DNA from 4 places in the Pantoea sp. X-Soil-YNGN-844 genome. Region 1 is predicted to be linked to each of the others. Evidence: predicted binding sites of a transcription regulator. Region 1 holds the regulator's gene; each other region holds the start of a gene.

Region 1 (3,829 bases):
GGTCAATATCATGCCGCGCAAAGAATTTCGTGGCTGATGCACCCGGCACCCTTTCATGATAACAATGCTCATCGTCCGACCTCACAGGGAGCTTTTCTATGTCTGCACGTCATCCCATTATCGCGGTGACCGGTTCCAGCGGCGCAGGAACCACTACCACCAGCCTGGCATTCCGCAAAATCTTTCAGCAGCTTGACCTGCATGCGGCGGAGCTTGAAGGTGACAGCTTTCACCGCTTTACCCGCCCGGAAATGGATATGGCGATTCGTAAGGCGCGCGACCTGGGACGTCATGTCAGCTACTTCGGCCCGGAAGCCAATGACTTTGGTCTGCTGGAGCAGAGCTTTAAAGAGTACGGTCACAGCGGGCAGGGGCAGTCGCGTAAATATCTGCACACTTACGATGAGGCGGTGCCGTGGAACCAGGTGCCCGGCACCTTTACGCCCTGGCAGCCGCTACCGCAGAACACCGATATTCTTTTTTATGAAGGATTGCATGGCGGTGTGGTGACGGCGCAGCACAACGTGGCGGAACAGGTCGATCTGCTGGTGGGCGTGGTACCGATTGTTAACCTGGAGTGGATTCAGAAGCTGGTACGCGACACCGGCGAGCGCGGTCATTCACGTGAAGCAGTGATGGATTCCGTGGTGCGCTCAATGGAAGATTACATCAACTTCATCACGCCCCAGTTTTCACGCACCCATATCAACTTTCAACGCGTTCCAACCATCGATACTTCCAACCCGTTCGCAGCCCGCGCCATTCCGTCACTGGATGAGAGCTTTGTGGTGATCCACTTCCAGGCACTGGAAGATATCGACCTCCCCTACCTGCTGGCGATGCTGCAGGGCTCGTTTATCTCGCACATCAATACGCTGGTGGTGCCTGGCGGCAAAATGGGTCTGGCCATGGAGCTGATCATGGGGCCGCTGGTGAAACGGCTGATGGAAGGTAAACGGATAGAGTAAGAGTTCAGAAATGGTTTCTTCAAACCTATAACAAAGCCAAAGCACGGTAAATCTGACAGCAACACGAAAGCTCAACACGCAGGGAACCGGGTCAGAAGAGGAAAGCGTCCCGCGCCAGGACGGCGCGGGAAGAGCATGCCATGGATGGCGGATTTTGCGTCTTTCCGATCTGACCCGGTTCTCTGCGCCGGCACAGTCTTAAAGCAACCTGCATCAGACACTGGCAGTGAAGTTAGCAGGTCTGGGATAACCCTTGCGACTGTTACAGCTCAACCACTTCATAGCTATGCGTCATCGTCACACCTTTACCCAGCATGATGGCCACCGAGCAATATTTTTCAGCCGAAAGATCCACCGCGCGTGAGACCGCTTTATCCTGGAGCGCTTTGCCACTCACGATAAAATGCAGGTTGATGTGCGTAAAGATTCGCGGCGCCTCTTCACGACGTTCTGAGGTCAGTTTTACTTCACAATCAGCCACATCGTTGCGGCCTTTTTGCAGAATTGAAACCACATCAATCGCGCTGCATCCACCCGCCGCCATCAGCACCATCTCCATTGGGCTGGGCGCTTTATCACCCGAATTGCCATCCATCAGTATCTGATGGCCGGATGAGGATTCTCCGAGGAATGTCAGCCCTTCTACCCATTTCACTCTTGCCTGCATGATTTTTGCTCCGGAATACGCTGTTTTGTCGCCAGAGTACGCTTTCACCTGGTAAACAGCAATCCAGAGAAATCCGCCCGTAGCTGAAGCGAGACAACAGAAGACAGTCGGCAAAAGCTGTGCTACAAACAGTGCTGAAAATATTTTTCGTCACCCGATGGCGAAGCCGGGAAGAATGATGCGCACTGCGCCTGATGCGGCCCGAATAATTTCCTGAAAAGGAAACGCTTGAAGCTTTCACCGCCTGACAGGGAAAACTGCCCCCTGTATTTTGGGCACGATTACAACAGAGGATAATAGCGAATGGTTCTCGGCAAACCGCAAACAGACCCTACACTCGAATGGTTCCTGTCCCATTGCCATATTCACAAGTATCCATCCAAAAGTACGCTGATTCACCAAGGTGAAAAAGCAGAAACGCTTTACTACATCGTGAAAGGTTCCGTCGCGGTTCTGATTAAAGATGAAGAAGGCAAAGAGATGATTCTTTCCTACCTGAATCAGGGCGATTTTATTGGTGAGCTTGGCCTGTTCGAAGAAGGTCAGGAGCGCAGCGCCTGGGTACGTGCGAAAAGCGCGTGCGAAGTGGCGGAGATTTCTTACAAGAAATTCCGTCAGCTGATCCAGGTTAACCCCGACATCCTGATGCGACTCTCCTCGCAGATGGCGCGTCGCCTGCAGGTCACGTCTGAAAAAGTGGGTAACCTCGCTTTCCTCGACGTCACCGGACGCATTGCACAGACTCTGCTTAACCTGGCGAAGCAGCCAGATGCCATGACGCATCCCGACGGCATGCAAATTAAAATCACTCGTCAGGAAATTGGCCAGATTGTGGGTTGTTCACGTGAAACCGTGGGCCGTATTCTGAAGATGCTGGAAGATCAGAACCTGATCTCCGCACACGGCAAAACCATCGTCGTTTACGGCACCCGCTAATTCCTGTCATCCACGGCGTGATGGCAACATCACGCCGTTATTGTTTGTGTTGGGCCGATGTGGCGTCGAATCATTTACCATCCTGAAGTTAACTACGCCTTGCGGCAAACGCTGGTGCTCTGTCTGCCGGTGGCACTGGGCTGGCTGGCTGGCGACCTGCAAAAAGGTCTGCTGTTCTCGTTAGTGCCCGCCTGCTGCAATATCGCCGGTCTGGATACCCCGCATAAACGCTTCTTCAAACGTCTGATTGTGGGCGGCAGCCTGTTTGCCCTCGGCAGCTTTCTGATTCAGTGGCTCACTCTGCATGCGATTCCACTGCCGCTGATCCTCTTCGCTATGCCTTTGCTGCTTGGCGTCACCGGTGAGATTAGCCCGCTGCATGGCCGTCTGCTGCCCGGCACCCTTATTGCCGCGATCTTTACACTCAGCCTGATTGGCCGCATGCCCATCTATGTCACTCCGCTGCTCTATATCGGCGGCACGCTCTGGTATGGGGTATTTAACTGGTTCTGGTTCTGGCTGTGGAAAGAGCAGCCGATGCGTGAGAGCCTGAGCCTGATCTACCGCGAGCTGGCCAACTACTGCGACGCCAAATATACCCTGCTGACGCAGCTGACCGATCCCGAAAAAGCGCTGCCGCCGCTGCTGGCTCACCAGCAGAAAGTGGTCGATCTGATCAACACCTGTTATCAGCAGATGCACATGCTGTCGGCCAGCCGCGATCACAGCCATAAGCGGCTGACGCGCGCTTTCCAGGTGGCACTCGATCTGCAGGAGCATATCTCGGTCAGCCTGCACCGCCCGGAAGAGGTGCAAAAGCTGGTGGAGCAGAGCCATGCTGAAGCGGTGATCCGTTGGAATGCCAAAACCATCTCGGCCCGGCTGCGGGTACTGGCGGATAACATCCTTTATCACCAGTTACCCGACCGCTTTGCGATGGATAAACAGCTCGGCGCGCTGGAGAAAATTGCTCATCAGCATCCCGATAATCCGGTGGGTAACTTCTGCCTTTATCACTTCAACCGCATTGCGCGCGTGCTGCGCACCCAGAAGCCGCTTTACCAGCGCGATCTGATGGCAGACCGCCAGCGCCGCCTGCCGCTGTTACCGGCGCTGCGCAGCTATCTCTCGTTTCGCTCGTCGGCGCTGCGCACGGCAGGTCGCTTTGCGGTGATGCTGATGCTGGGCAGCGCGCTGGCGCTGTTCTTCAACATCCCTAAACCCTACTGGATCCTGATGACCATTATGTTCGTCAGCC
Region 2 (3,829 bases), 190 kb from region 1:
TTTTGTCATTTCCCATGTGTATGCATCCAATAGGGTGATGATAAAAAAAGCAGGCAGGCGTAAAAAGCCACGTAAAAGGACTTCAGTGTTACTGCAGGAGAAACAATCGGAATGAGATATAATCCGCAATACACTATTTCGGCAAAAATATTTTTTGCGGAGTTAAATGATGCGCTCGAACATGCTGGAATTGATGGATATTTTTGTTCACGTCGTTGAATTCCGTAGTTTCACCCGGGCCGCTGACGCCTTACAGCTGCATCGCCCTGCGGTCAGTAAGTCCGTACAACAACTGGAAGACAAGCTTGGCGTTAAGCTATTGCACCGCACCACGCGCAGTCTGAGTGTGACCGTTGAAGGGGAGGAAATTTATCAGCGGGCTAAAACGCTGCTGAGTGATGCCAGCGATATCATGGCTTCTTACTCTTCAAATCAGCGACCTCGTGGCCAGCTGCGCATTGATGTTCCACTGGCGCTGGCGCACAGTATCCTGATCCCACAATTAAGCGAGTTTCAGGCTTTATATCCTGAAATTGAAATAGTCTTAACCGCTTCAGATCGCCTGACCCATTTAATTACAGAAGGTGTGGACTGTGTTATTCGTCTCGGTGAGCTTGCTGATTCGAATTTTATTTCGCGCAGAATGGGCAGCCTGCAGATGGTCACCTGTGCAGCACCCTCTTATCTGGATAAATATGGCACTCCTTTAACGCCTGATGACCTTAAAGATCACAAAGCCATTTATTTTTTTAATGAACACAGTCGGGACATCCAGGAATGGAAATTTGTCATAAATGGCGAAATTGTTTCACGGCATCCGGGAAGCAGCATACGAGTTAACAATTCTGACGTCCTTCTTTCCTGTGGCGTGGCGGGCCTCGGCATGCTTCACGCATTATATACGGCATTAAAGCCCTGCCTCGAAACAGGCCAGCTGAAGGAAGTATTATCGGGTTATGCGACTATGACGAAACCGGTTTCTATACTCTACCCTGACCGACGCTATCTTCCGCCTAAGGTCCGGGTCTTTATCGAATGGTTTACTGAAATATTCAGGAAGAATCATCAGGGTTAACCGTGAATCTTTGTTTCGGCACAGGCAATCCCGTGACCCATTAAAAGTGCGTGTTTCCTGTTTAAGGTATGCCGTCATTTTGTCTGGCATCCGGAAATCTCCCGGGCAGATTAGATCACTGCAGCAACGTCTTTTCTGGCTCAAAGTGACGCATAACGGGAAAATCAGAAGGAGAGGAGTAGCAACAAACAGGATGCAACCGAAGTGCAAAAACGCGGGTTTAAGTCAGCAGAAGCAAAGGCAGAAAAAGCAGAAAAAGCAGAAAAGGTGATAATCACAGGTCGATCCCTGACCGCGATTATCGAGGGTTTCTTGCGGGGTGCTTAGTACATGGCACCCGGCGGTACGTGTTTGAACGTCTCAACGTAAGCGCGGAACACGTGTTTAATGATGCGTTTCATAGAATACCTGTTTCAAATTTAGTTGAAGATATACTGAAAAAGTATAGCCCCTGCGCGTTTTAACAGCAAATAAATTTGAACCAGATCACAAAAATGGGGCTTTTTCAGGCAAAAGCCCTAGCCCATGTAGCCAAGATGTTGCATCAGAATGGTGGAGCCAACGGCGATCAAGACGACGCCGCCCAGCACTTCCGCCCACTTGCCCAGCACCGGACCGATAAAGCGCCCGACCAGTACGCCTGTCGTCGCCATTACCGTGGTAGCAGCACCAATAGTCAGCGCGGTGGTAATAATATTCACCTGCAGGAAAGCCAGACCGACACCGACAGCCAGCGCATCCAGGCTGGTCGCGACGGCGGTGGTTGCCAGTACCATAAAGCCGTGGCTTTGCGGGGCTTCGCAGGGTTCGGTGACGGCCGTCTTACGGAAACCTTCCATCATCATACGGCCACCCAGAAACGCCAGCAGGCTGAAGGCAACCCAGTGATCCCACGCCATGATATAACGGCTGGCGGCCAGGCCAAGCGCCCAGCCAATCAGTGGAGTCAGGGCTTCAATAGAGCCGAAGATCAGACCGGTACGCAGCGCTTCTTTAAAACCAGGACGATGTAAGGTGGCACCTTTGCCCAGCGCAGCAGCAAACGCGTCCATCGACATACCCAGCGCAAGAATTAAAGTGGCAATAAAGGTCATGATTTATTCACCTGGGGCGAAAAAGCGGCAATTCACGCTGAATTCACCACACAAAGTGTTCAGTTATGAAAAAGTGGGCGCAGTCTACCACGCAAACCTGAAGATAAAAAGACAGTAAAATCAGGGATTTAAGTATAGCAAAGGCTATAACTCTTATCATTCGCTATGAATGGCGCTAAGTCGATGGTGGCAAAGCATTTTCTTCAGGCTGACCTGGCCGGTTCGGGCTGCGGGATGGCGCTTTGGCGCACGCCACCATTGAACCCTGCCGCCGATTGCCGGAAAATGCCGGGCTGATAAATATGGGATACCGGTTATGAATAACCCTTTTGAAACGTTGATCGTGCCGGGTGGCATTTTGCTGCTGGGCTTTCTCTCGGCGCTGCTGCTGCCCGCGCCCGCCTTTAGCGTGACGGTAGCGCAGCATCTGTTGCAGATGTTCCATTTGCAGGACCTGAATCAGCTCTACACGGTGGTGTTTTGCGTCTGGTTTTTGCTGCTGGGCGCACTGGAGTTTTTTGTTATCCGTTTTGTCTGGCGTCGCTGGTTCAGGGGCTGACCGCCTGCGCATCGACCAGCGCTTTTAGCCGTTCGGCACTGCGCGCATAACCTTCACGCGGCAGATGTGCCGCACCCAGTATCAGGCCCGCAGCACGCTGATCGGGCTGCTGATACCAGATCGACAGCGGCGACGGTGCCATGCCCCACTCTGCTGCCTGCAGCGCAATCACCTCATCCGGCGTATCGGCGGGTAAGCGGACAATCACCGCCAGCCCGGCGCGTTGCAGGTCGGGAAAGTAAGGATGGAGCGCCGCGATCATCTGCTCCAGCCGCTCCTGATAGACGCGCTTCATGCGCCGCAGATGCCGCATAAAGTGACCTTCCCGCAGAAACTCCGCCACCGCGTTGTGCAGCAACCCTGAGGACGCAGGCGAAAGTAACGCGCAGACCTCCCCGAAGCGCGCCGTCAGCGCGGGCGGAACCACCATAAAACCAAGCCGCAGTTGCGGCGTCAGCGTCTTGCTGAAGGTGCCGATGTGCAATACCCGCCCTTCGCTGTCGAGCGCAGCCAGTGCCGGTGCCGCGCGATTGCCGGGCTGAAGCTCGCCGAGATAGTCATCTTCGATAATCCAGCGCTGCTCGCGGCTGGCCCAGCTCAGCAATGCATGGCGGCGCGCCAGGCTCATCGTTATGCCAAGCGGCGCCTGCTGTCCCGGCGTGACCAGCGCGAAAGCGGCATCCGGCGCGCGGGCCATCCCCGCCTCCACCTGTAACCCTTCAGCATCCACCGGCACGGCAACCGGCGTAACGCGCAGCGCGTCAACCGCGCGACGCGCCACCCAGAATCCGGGATCTTCCAGCCAGGCCGTTTTGCCCTGAAAATCCATCGCCAGGCCAATCAGGCCCATCGCACCCGCATAGCCGCTGGTAATAATGATCTGGTCCGCCTGACAGCGCAGGCCACGCGCCACTGCCAGATAGGCCACCAGCGCCTGGCGCAGCGCTAAGCTGCCGCGTGGATCGGGATAACAGGCCGGTCTGCTGACCTGCATGCGCGCCTGACGCTGCAGAATGCGCAGCCAGACTTTAACCGGGAATGCATCACTGGCCGGAATGCCCATCTGAAAGGTCAGCGGAGGCGCTTCAGCCTCTTCTGTGC
Region 3 (3,829 bases), 3.3 Mb from region 1:
TTATCTTTATGAAGGAGATCAGCCATGCGCGTGTTACTGGTTGAAGATGATGAAATGATCGGCGCGAACCTGCAACAGGCACTGCAGGGCGCGGGCTGGTCAGTAGATTGGGTGCGCGATGGCGTTTATGCCCAGAATGCCTGGAGCGAAGGCGGCTACAGCTGCGTGCTGCTCGATCTCGGCTTACCGCGCGATGACGGTCTGCAGGTTCTGCGCCGGGCGCGCGGGCGCGGCGACGCGACGCCGGTGCTGATTCTTACCGCACGCGACACCGTGGCGCAGCGGATACAGGGACTCGACAGCGGTGCGGACGACTACCTGCTTAAACCGTTCGATCTCCAGGAAGTCATGGCCCGGATGCGTGCCATTACGCGACGCAGCCACGGCGCAGCAGACTCGGTGCTGGGCAGCGGCGATGTCCAGCTGGATATGATGACCCGCGAGGTACTCTACAAAGGCCAGCGCGAGCAGCTGACGGCGCGGGAATATGCCCTGCTCTACGCGCTGCTGGAGCGGCCGGGCGCTATTCTGTCGCGCGAACAGCTGGAAAACCGTATCTACGGCTGGGGCGATGAGGTCAGCAGCAATGCAGTAGATGTGCTGATCCACGGCATGCGTCGCAAGCTCGACAACGACGTGATCCGTAACGTGCGCGGGCTGGGCTGGCGGGTTCCGGCAATATGAAACCTTTCCGCTTTATGCGCTCACTGCGCAACAAACTTCTCTCTACGCTGCTGGTTATTCACCTGCTGATGATCGGCGGCGTCACATGGTATTTCTTCAGCTGTTACGGCGATATGGTCGGTACCATGAAGGACGATCAGCTGGCAAAAATCGCTGATGCCTGGTCCACTAATAAACAGATGCCCGCCCTGATGCCGATGCTCATTGCGCCGGACAAAGCAAAAAGCGCCTTTGTGGTTCAGCTCTGGGACGATCAGGGCCAGTTGCGGGCCAGCTCATGGCCGGAGTTACAGGCTCCGCTGCAAAATCAGCGCGGATATCACGATGTGCATGTGGGTCAGTGCGACGACTGTGAATGGCGTATTTTTACCCGGCCAGGCATGCCCGGCAGTGAGATTAAAACCATCCAGGTGATGCACAACCTCAGCTACATGAAAGCCTCGATGGTTAAGCGGGCGCTGTCGGCGATCATTCCGATGATCCTGATGATGCCACTGTCGCTGCTGGTGATCTGGCTGGTAGTGCGCAAGATCACGCGCGATCTGCAGGTCGCTTCACGTCAGATTGCGGCACAGGAAACTCATCATCCACACAATGTCTCACCGGAGGGCTTACCGGATGAGATCCTGCCGCTGGTAGCCGCTTACAACTCGCTGCTGAGTAAGCTGCGTGACGCCTGGTCGTCGCAGCGTCAGTTCCTGGAAGATGCCGCCCATGAGCTGCGTACGCCGGTAACAGCGGTGACGTTACAGCTGGAAAACCTGCGTCAGCATATTCAGCCGGGTGAAGCGAGCCGTCAGTTCAGCCAGCTGGAAGCGGGCGTCACGCGCACCCGTCACCTGGTCACGCAGTTACTCAATGTCTCACGTCAGGATGACCAGAGCGTGGTGTCCAGCGTGGAGCATATCGAACTGGAAAATCTGCTGAAAGAGAGTATTGAGCAGCTGATGGTGGTGGCGGATAAGCGCGGCATCGATATCGGCTTTAATGGCTCCACGCAGTATCGCCTGCAGGCCAGCCGTTCCGAATTGCGCAGCCTGTTCGACAACCTGATTGGTAACGCTATGTTGCACACGCCGGAAGGCAGCCTGGTTGATGTGCTGCTGCATCGGGTCGCGGGCAAAACGGTGGTCGATATTGTCGATAACGGACCGGGCATGCCGGAATCCTTTATCGAACGCGCGTTCGACCGTTTTACCCGTTCGCCTGACGTCAAAGCCCAGGGCAGCGGGCTGGGACTCTCCATTGTGCGTAATGTCGCAGAGAAACATCAGATACATGTCGCCCTTTCCAATTGCCTGACACCACAGGGTGCTGTTTGTGGTTTGCAGGTTCGCGTCACCTTTCCCTGATCCCGCGCGTTTGATCACGAACCAGACAACGTAAACGGTTGCCTGGTTCCGTTCGATCCTGGTCATTATTGTGAAGTGCATCACATTTTAGCGGAATTGTAATGCAACACTTTTTGACAAACGTGAGCAAAATCTATTTTCTATCGATCTGTTACAGGCACGCTACGCGGGCTGAAGAACTGGCTGTTTTTTGCTGAATACCTCACTCCCCTCCAGGGACCGACTTCTCTCTGACTGCGTCTGCTGTGCGGCGGTCAAAAGCATGTGGCTGATGATAATGAAATTTAAAACGTTGATAGCAGGTGCCGTGCTGGCATGTTCATTGAGTGGTGCTGCGCAGGCTGCTGAAAGCGATCCGCAGTACCTCTCCGACTGGTGGCATCAGAGCGTTAACGTGGTAGGCAGCTACCACACGCGTTTCGGACCGCAGTTTAACAACGACGTTTATCTGGAATATGAAGCGTTTGCGAAGAAAGACTGGTTCGATTTCTACGGCTATCTGGACGTGCCTAACTTCTTCGGCGTGGGCAACAGCAATGCCAACGGCGTCTTCGACCACGGTTCACCGATGTTTATGGAGATTGAGCCGCGCTTCTCTATCGACAAACTGACCGGCACCAGCCTGGCCTTTGGTCCGTTCAAAGAGTGGTATTTCGCTAACAACTACATCTACGACATGGGCCGCAACAGCGATAACCGCCAGAACACCTGGTATATGGGTCTGGGCACCGATATCGATACGCACAGCGATGTCGGCCTGTCGCTGAACGTCTATGCCAAATATCAGTGGGAAAACTATGGCGCGGCGAACGAAAACAGCTGGGATGGCTATCGCTTCAAGGTGAAATACTTCGTGCCTATCACCCAGCTGTGGGGCGGTAATCTGGGCTATGTGGGCTTCACCAACTTCGACTGGGGTTCCGATCTCAACGAGAAAGGCGGTTCATCACGCACCAGCAACTCCATCGCCTCCAGCCACATTCTGTCACTGGGTTACGATCACTGGCACTTCTCTGCGGTGGCACGTTACTTCCACAACGGCGGACAGTGGGCGGATGGTCAGGAGCTGAACTTCGGCAAAGGCCCGTTTGAAGTGAAATCGACTGGCTGGGGTTACTACCTGGTAGCGGGTTACAACTTCTGATAAAGATAACGGGCGGCTGAAAAAAACGCCCGTCACGCAGGAAAGCTGGCCTGGAGCGTTATCTCCTCCAGGCCAGCTTTTGAGAGGCAGTGTTAGCAACTCAGTCCTGCATCTTATCTTCGGTTATTCCTGTGGCTTCTCAACGTTAATGCGCCACGGGATGTTGAACTTATCGATAAACATCGCGAATCCGTTCGACCAGAACGTCTCCTGCCACTCCGTTGTCACCTTCCCGCCTGCCGACAATTTCTCAAACCAGGCTTTCCCCTCTTCGACATCATTGGTAGAAAGACTGACCGCGTAACCGGCATGTTCAGACGCGGGCGGCTGCTCGGTGTTGCCGTCGCTGAGCATTAGCTCACCGTCACCGATACGCAGCTGGGCATGCATGATCTTTTCTGGCGGCTGCGGTGCAGCAGACTGATCGCCGACCTGCTCACCCTGATCCGGCATATCACCAAATTTCATTTTAGAGAGCAGCTCTCCCCCGGTCGCCTGCAGGTAAAAGTCGATAGCCTCTTCACAACGGCCATAGAGAAACAGATAAGGACTGACTTGCATCGTAACCTCTATTTGTCGGGTGGATTTTTTACAGTACCCCTATAGTGTAGACGATCGACTTTACTCCCTGAATTTACTGGCAATAACG
Region 4 (3,829 bases), 2.9 Mb from region 1:
AGAAATCCGCTCAGACTTTCATAGCTGCCTGCGGAGTCTTTAATGCCGATGATGTTCGGGTGCGCGGCCAGCGTACGAACGGTCTCCGGCTGCAGGGTATTGCCGGTACGCGCCGGAATGTTGTAGAGGAACAGCGGCACCGTCAGCGCGTCCGCTACGCGCTGATAGTGGTCGATCAGCTCCTGCTGTTTCAGCGGCACAAACCATGGGGTGATCGCCGAGACGGCATCCACACCCAGGCGGGCAATCTGTTTGCCGAGCCGGATCGTTTCACGGGTCGAAATCTCGCCGATGTGTGCCACCACAGGTGCCCGACCGTTGACTTCATCGACGCAGGTGGTGGTGACGGCAATCTTCTCCTGCTCATTCAGCACAAAGAATTCACCGTTGGTGCCGCCACAGAAGATGCCGTTTCCGGCGTTGATCTGGCGTCTGACCTGCTCACGCTGTCTCACCGGATCAAAGGCACCTTCACGATCGAAGGTGGTGACGATGGCGGTCAGTACGCCGTTGATTTTCTTATTCATGACAATCCTCATTACGCCTGGCAGGAAGGGAATAGCGTCAGATAGACTGCGCGCACATCGTCGGCGGTGACCGCCATCGGCACGTTTTTCATCAGGCGCTGCACGTCGAGTGCCGCTTCCACTAAATAAGGCAGGTGATCCGGGCCGATGCCCAGTGCTTCCAGGCTGGCAGGCAACTGCAGCCGCGCAACCAGCGCGGTGAAGTAGTCGACCAGCGCGTGTGATTTCTCTTCATCGCTTAAACGGACGTCGGCGTCGGGCAGCAGGTCATAGGCCTGAGCGAATTTGCTCACCGCGGCCGGACGGACAAAGCGCATGCAGGGGGCCAGCAGAATGGCGTTAGCAACGCCGTGTGGCAGGTGATATTTGCCGCCAAGCGGATAGGACATCGCATGCACCAGATGCGTCCCTGCATGGGCAATCGATGCGCCGCCATAATAAGAGGCCCAGAGCATCTCCAGCCGTGCCTGCAGATTCTCCGGCTCGCGCAGCGTCGTTTCGAGATTCGCGAACAGCTTCTTCATCCCAATCAGCGCATAGTTGTCGCTGACCGGGTTAGCCACGTTGGCGGTGAAACACTCGATCAGGTGACACAGGGCATCAATGCCGGTAGACGAGGCGATGTGCGGCGGCATGCTGGTGGTGAGTTCCGGCACCAGCGCCACCACATCGGGCAGCATCACCGGTGAAATAATGCCGACTTTGGTCTCTTTCTCCGGGATCGCCAGAATCGCATTCGGGGTCGCTTCTGAACCGGTGCCGGCAGTGGTCGGGATGAGCATTGAACGGGTGCGGCGCTGCGGTTTCTCGCCTGCCAGCAGGGCGTCCAGCGACGGTGCGCCGTCGATGCACAGCACTGACAGCAGCTTCGCCACATCCAGCACGCTGCCACCGCCGATGCCAATCACCATGTCGGCCTGGCGCTGCGAGAGCGTTTCTATAATCGCGGCCACATCATGCTGGCTCGGCTCGGGCGGCACGCTGTTGACCACACTGATACGCGGAATCTGATCCCGGAGTTGCCCCATCAGCGCCTGAACCGCCGGAATCGCTTCAATGTTCCGGTCAGTCACCACTATCGCTGTCGTTACGCCACTCAGCAGATAGCGCATGTCGTTTAACGCCTGATAACCGCTAATCACCGTGCTGTTAATGTTCATTTCATACCCTTTTTTCTGTCATGACTGAGCAGATGATTAATTTTGCTCAGCGCAATGCGATGTCAGTCACTCTCTGTGGCTAATTTTATAAGGCATATCGATTTCGATTAATTTGAACTTGCTCACATATAATCAATCATGATTGAATATAATCAAATGAAGCGGCAATAGCCTGACAGGAGTGAGGATGGGCGTATCAGTATGGAAAACCCCGGTGCTGGTCATCGCCGATGACTTTACCGGTGCCAACGATGCAGGTAGCGGGCTGGCACAGGCCGGAGCCCGTGTACATGTGCTGTTCGGCACCGGAGCATCGATGCCAGACGAAGCAGCGGATGTGCTGGTGATCAGCACCGACAGCCGGGCTGCCAGCGCCACTCAGGCCGCAGAGCATGTTACGCAGGTGGTGCAGCATTACGCGGCACAGCTTCAGCAGGGCTGGCTGTTTAAAAAGATCGACTCCACGCTGCGCGGCAATGTCGGGGCCGAAACGGTGGCGGCACTGCGCGCCAGCGGCAAAAGGCTGGCGCTGGTGGCACCGGCCTTGCCGCGTCTGGGACGCACCACACGTGAGGGCAGCGTGTGGGTCAATCAGCGGTTACTGACGGATACCGAATTTGCCAGCGATCCCAAAACCCCGATCCTCAGCGCCCGCATTCTCGATCAGATGCAGGTCGACGGCACGGAGATCGATCTCGCGACGCTGCGCAGCGATCGGCTGGATGCCGTGTTAGCCGCAGCACACGGCGTCGTGGTGGTGGATGCCGAAACGGAGGCCGACCTGGCGCGACTGATAAGCGCTGCGTCGCGGCTGAGTGAGACGCCCCTGCTGGTGGGGGCGGCCGGATTAAGCGATGCGCTGGGCGCTGCGCTCTCAGTTCGCCCGTCGCGGCCCGTGTTGGCGGTGGTGGGCTCGATGAGTCGTCAGGCAGAGCAGCAGATCGCCACGCTGCTTAACCAGCACGCGGTTGAGATCGTGGATGTTGATATTCGTCAGCTGTTTCAGCAGCCCGCCTGGCCTGAGCGTCATCGCTGGAGTGAACAGGCGGTTGCTGCCCTGCGTTCCGGTCGCCACACGGTGATCCGCACCTGCCAGCATGCATCCCAGCGGCACGAGATCGAGGATCTCTGCCAGCAGCACCGCGTGACGCGCCAGCAGCTGGGCGAGGCGATCTGCCAGCTGCTGGGCGAAATGACCCTGAGTCTGTGCCAGACACAGCTGCCGCATGCGCTCTATCTGTCAGGCGGCGACGTGGCGATAGCCGTTGCTCAGGCGCTGGGGGCCAGCGGCTTTAAAATTCAGGGTCTGGTGGCGGGCTGTGTGCCGCACGGGATTCTGCTTAACAGTGAATTTACTCTGCCGGTGATGACCAAAGCGGGTGGCTTTGGTGATGAAAATACCCTGGTAGCAGCCATTGGTTTTATTGAGGAGAAGTCGAGTGAGTAAAATTATTGCGATCACCATGGGCGATCCGGCGGGCATCAGCCCGGAAATCATCATCAAAGCGCTCTCTGAAGGTGAGCTGAATGGCATCCCTGCCGTGGTGATTGGCTGTGCCAGTACGCTGCGCCGCATTATGGCGATGAACATCACCCCACAGGCCGAGCTGCGGGTGCTGGATCGGGTAGCCGATGCGCGGTTTGCGCCCGGTATTATCAATGTGATCGATGAGCCGCTGGCCGATCCCGATGCGCTGAAACCTGGCGTGGTGCAGAAAGAGGCGGGGGATCTGGCGTGGCGCTGCGTGAAGCGTGCCACCGAACTGGCACTGGCCGGTGAAGTGCATGCGATGGCTACCGCGCCGCTAAATAAAGAGGCGATGCATGCGGCGGGCCATCTCTATCCGGGTCACACTGAACTGCTGGCGCACCTTACCGACACCAAAGATTACGCCATGGTGCTCTATACCGATAAGCTTAAGGTGATTCATGTCACGACCCACATTGCGCTGCGTAAGTTCCTCGACACATTGAACCAGACCCGCATCAAAACGGTGATTGGTATGGCGGACACCTTCCTGCGTCGTGTCGGTTACAGCGCCCCGCGTATCGCCGTCGCGGGTGTCAATCCGCACGCCGGTGAGAACGGGCTGTTTGGCGATGAAGAGATCACCACCGTTGCTCCCGCGATTGAGGCGATGA

Evidence for each region. Region 1 encodes CRP, which controls carbon source genes, mostly activating them, when cyclic AMP is high. Its sites were predicted from a motif close to ATGTGANNNNNNTCACAT; they were not measured.
Region 2: the regulator CRP is predicted to act here: its motif matches at 1,550-1,567, upstream of azuC (stress response protein AzuC).
Region 3: the regulator CRP is predicted to act here: its motif matches at 2,105-2,122, upstream of AC6I8C_RS01660 (nucleoside-specific channel-forming protein Tsx).
Region 4: the regulator CRP is predicted to act here: its motif matches at 1,798-1,815, upstream of AC6I8C_RS03360 (iron-containing alcohol dehydrogenase).

Annotation. Positions count from the first base shown of each region.
Region 1 is NZ_AP036007.1:3,652,870-3,656,698, forward strand. It holds gene AC6I8C_RS17030 (YheU family protein) at 1-37, shown strand, start outside; gene AC6I8C_RS17035 (phosphoribulokinase) at 99-968, shown strand; gene AC6I8C_RS17040 (OsmC family protein) at 1,231-1,635, opposite strand; gene crp (cAMP-activated global transcriptional regulator CRP) at 1,939-2,571, shown strand; gene AC6I8C_RS17050 (YccS/YhfK family putative transporter) at 2,629-3,829, shown strand, end outside.
Region 2 is NZ_AP036007.1:3,842,009-3,845,837, forward strand. It holds gene AC6I8C_RS17905 (zinc-dependent alcohol dehydrogenase family protein) at 1-1, opposite strand, end outside; gene AC6I8C_RS17910 (LysR family transcriptional regulator) at 170-1,075, shown strand; gene azuC (stress response protein AzuC) at 1,399-1,476, opposite strand; gene mntP (manganese efflux pump MntP) at 1,594-2,169, opposite strand; gene AC6I8C_RS17925 (DUF1158 domain-containing protein) at 2,486-2,728, shown strand; gene pdxR (MocR-like pyridoxine biosynthesis transcription factor PdxR) at 2,718-3,829, opposite strand, start outside.
Region 3 is NZ_AP036007.1:382,566-386,394, reverse strand. It holds gene AC6I8C_RS01670 (response regulator) at 25-684, shown strand; gene AC6I8C_RS01665 (sensor histidine kinase) at 681-2,036, shown strand; gene AC6I8C_RS01660 (nucleoside-specific channel-forming protein Tsx) at 2,314-3,180, shown strand; gene yjdN (VOC family metalloprotein YjdN) at 3,304-3,741, opposite strand; gene AC6I8C_RS01650 (LysR family transcriptional regulator) at 3,815-3,829, opposite strand, start outside.
Region 4 is NZ_AP036007.1:773,119-776,947, forward strand. It holds gene AC6I8C_RS03355 (dihydrodipicolinate synthase family protein) at 1-527, opposite strand, end outside; gene AC6I8C_RS03360 (iron-containing alcohol dehydrogenase) at 539-1,687, opposite strand; gene dtnK (D-threonate kinase) at 1,875-3,134, shown strand; gene AC6I8C_RS03370 (D-threonate 4-phosphate dehydrogenase) at 3,127-3,829, shown strand, end outside.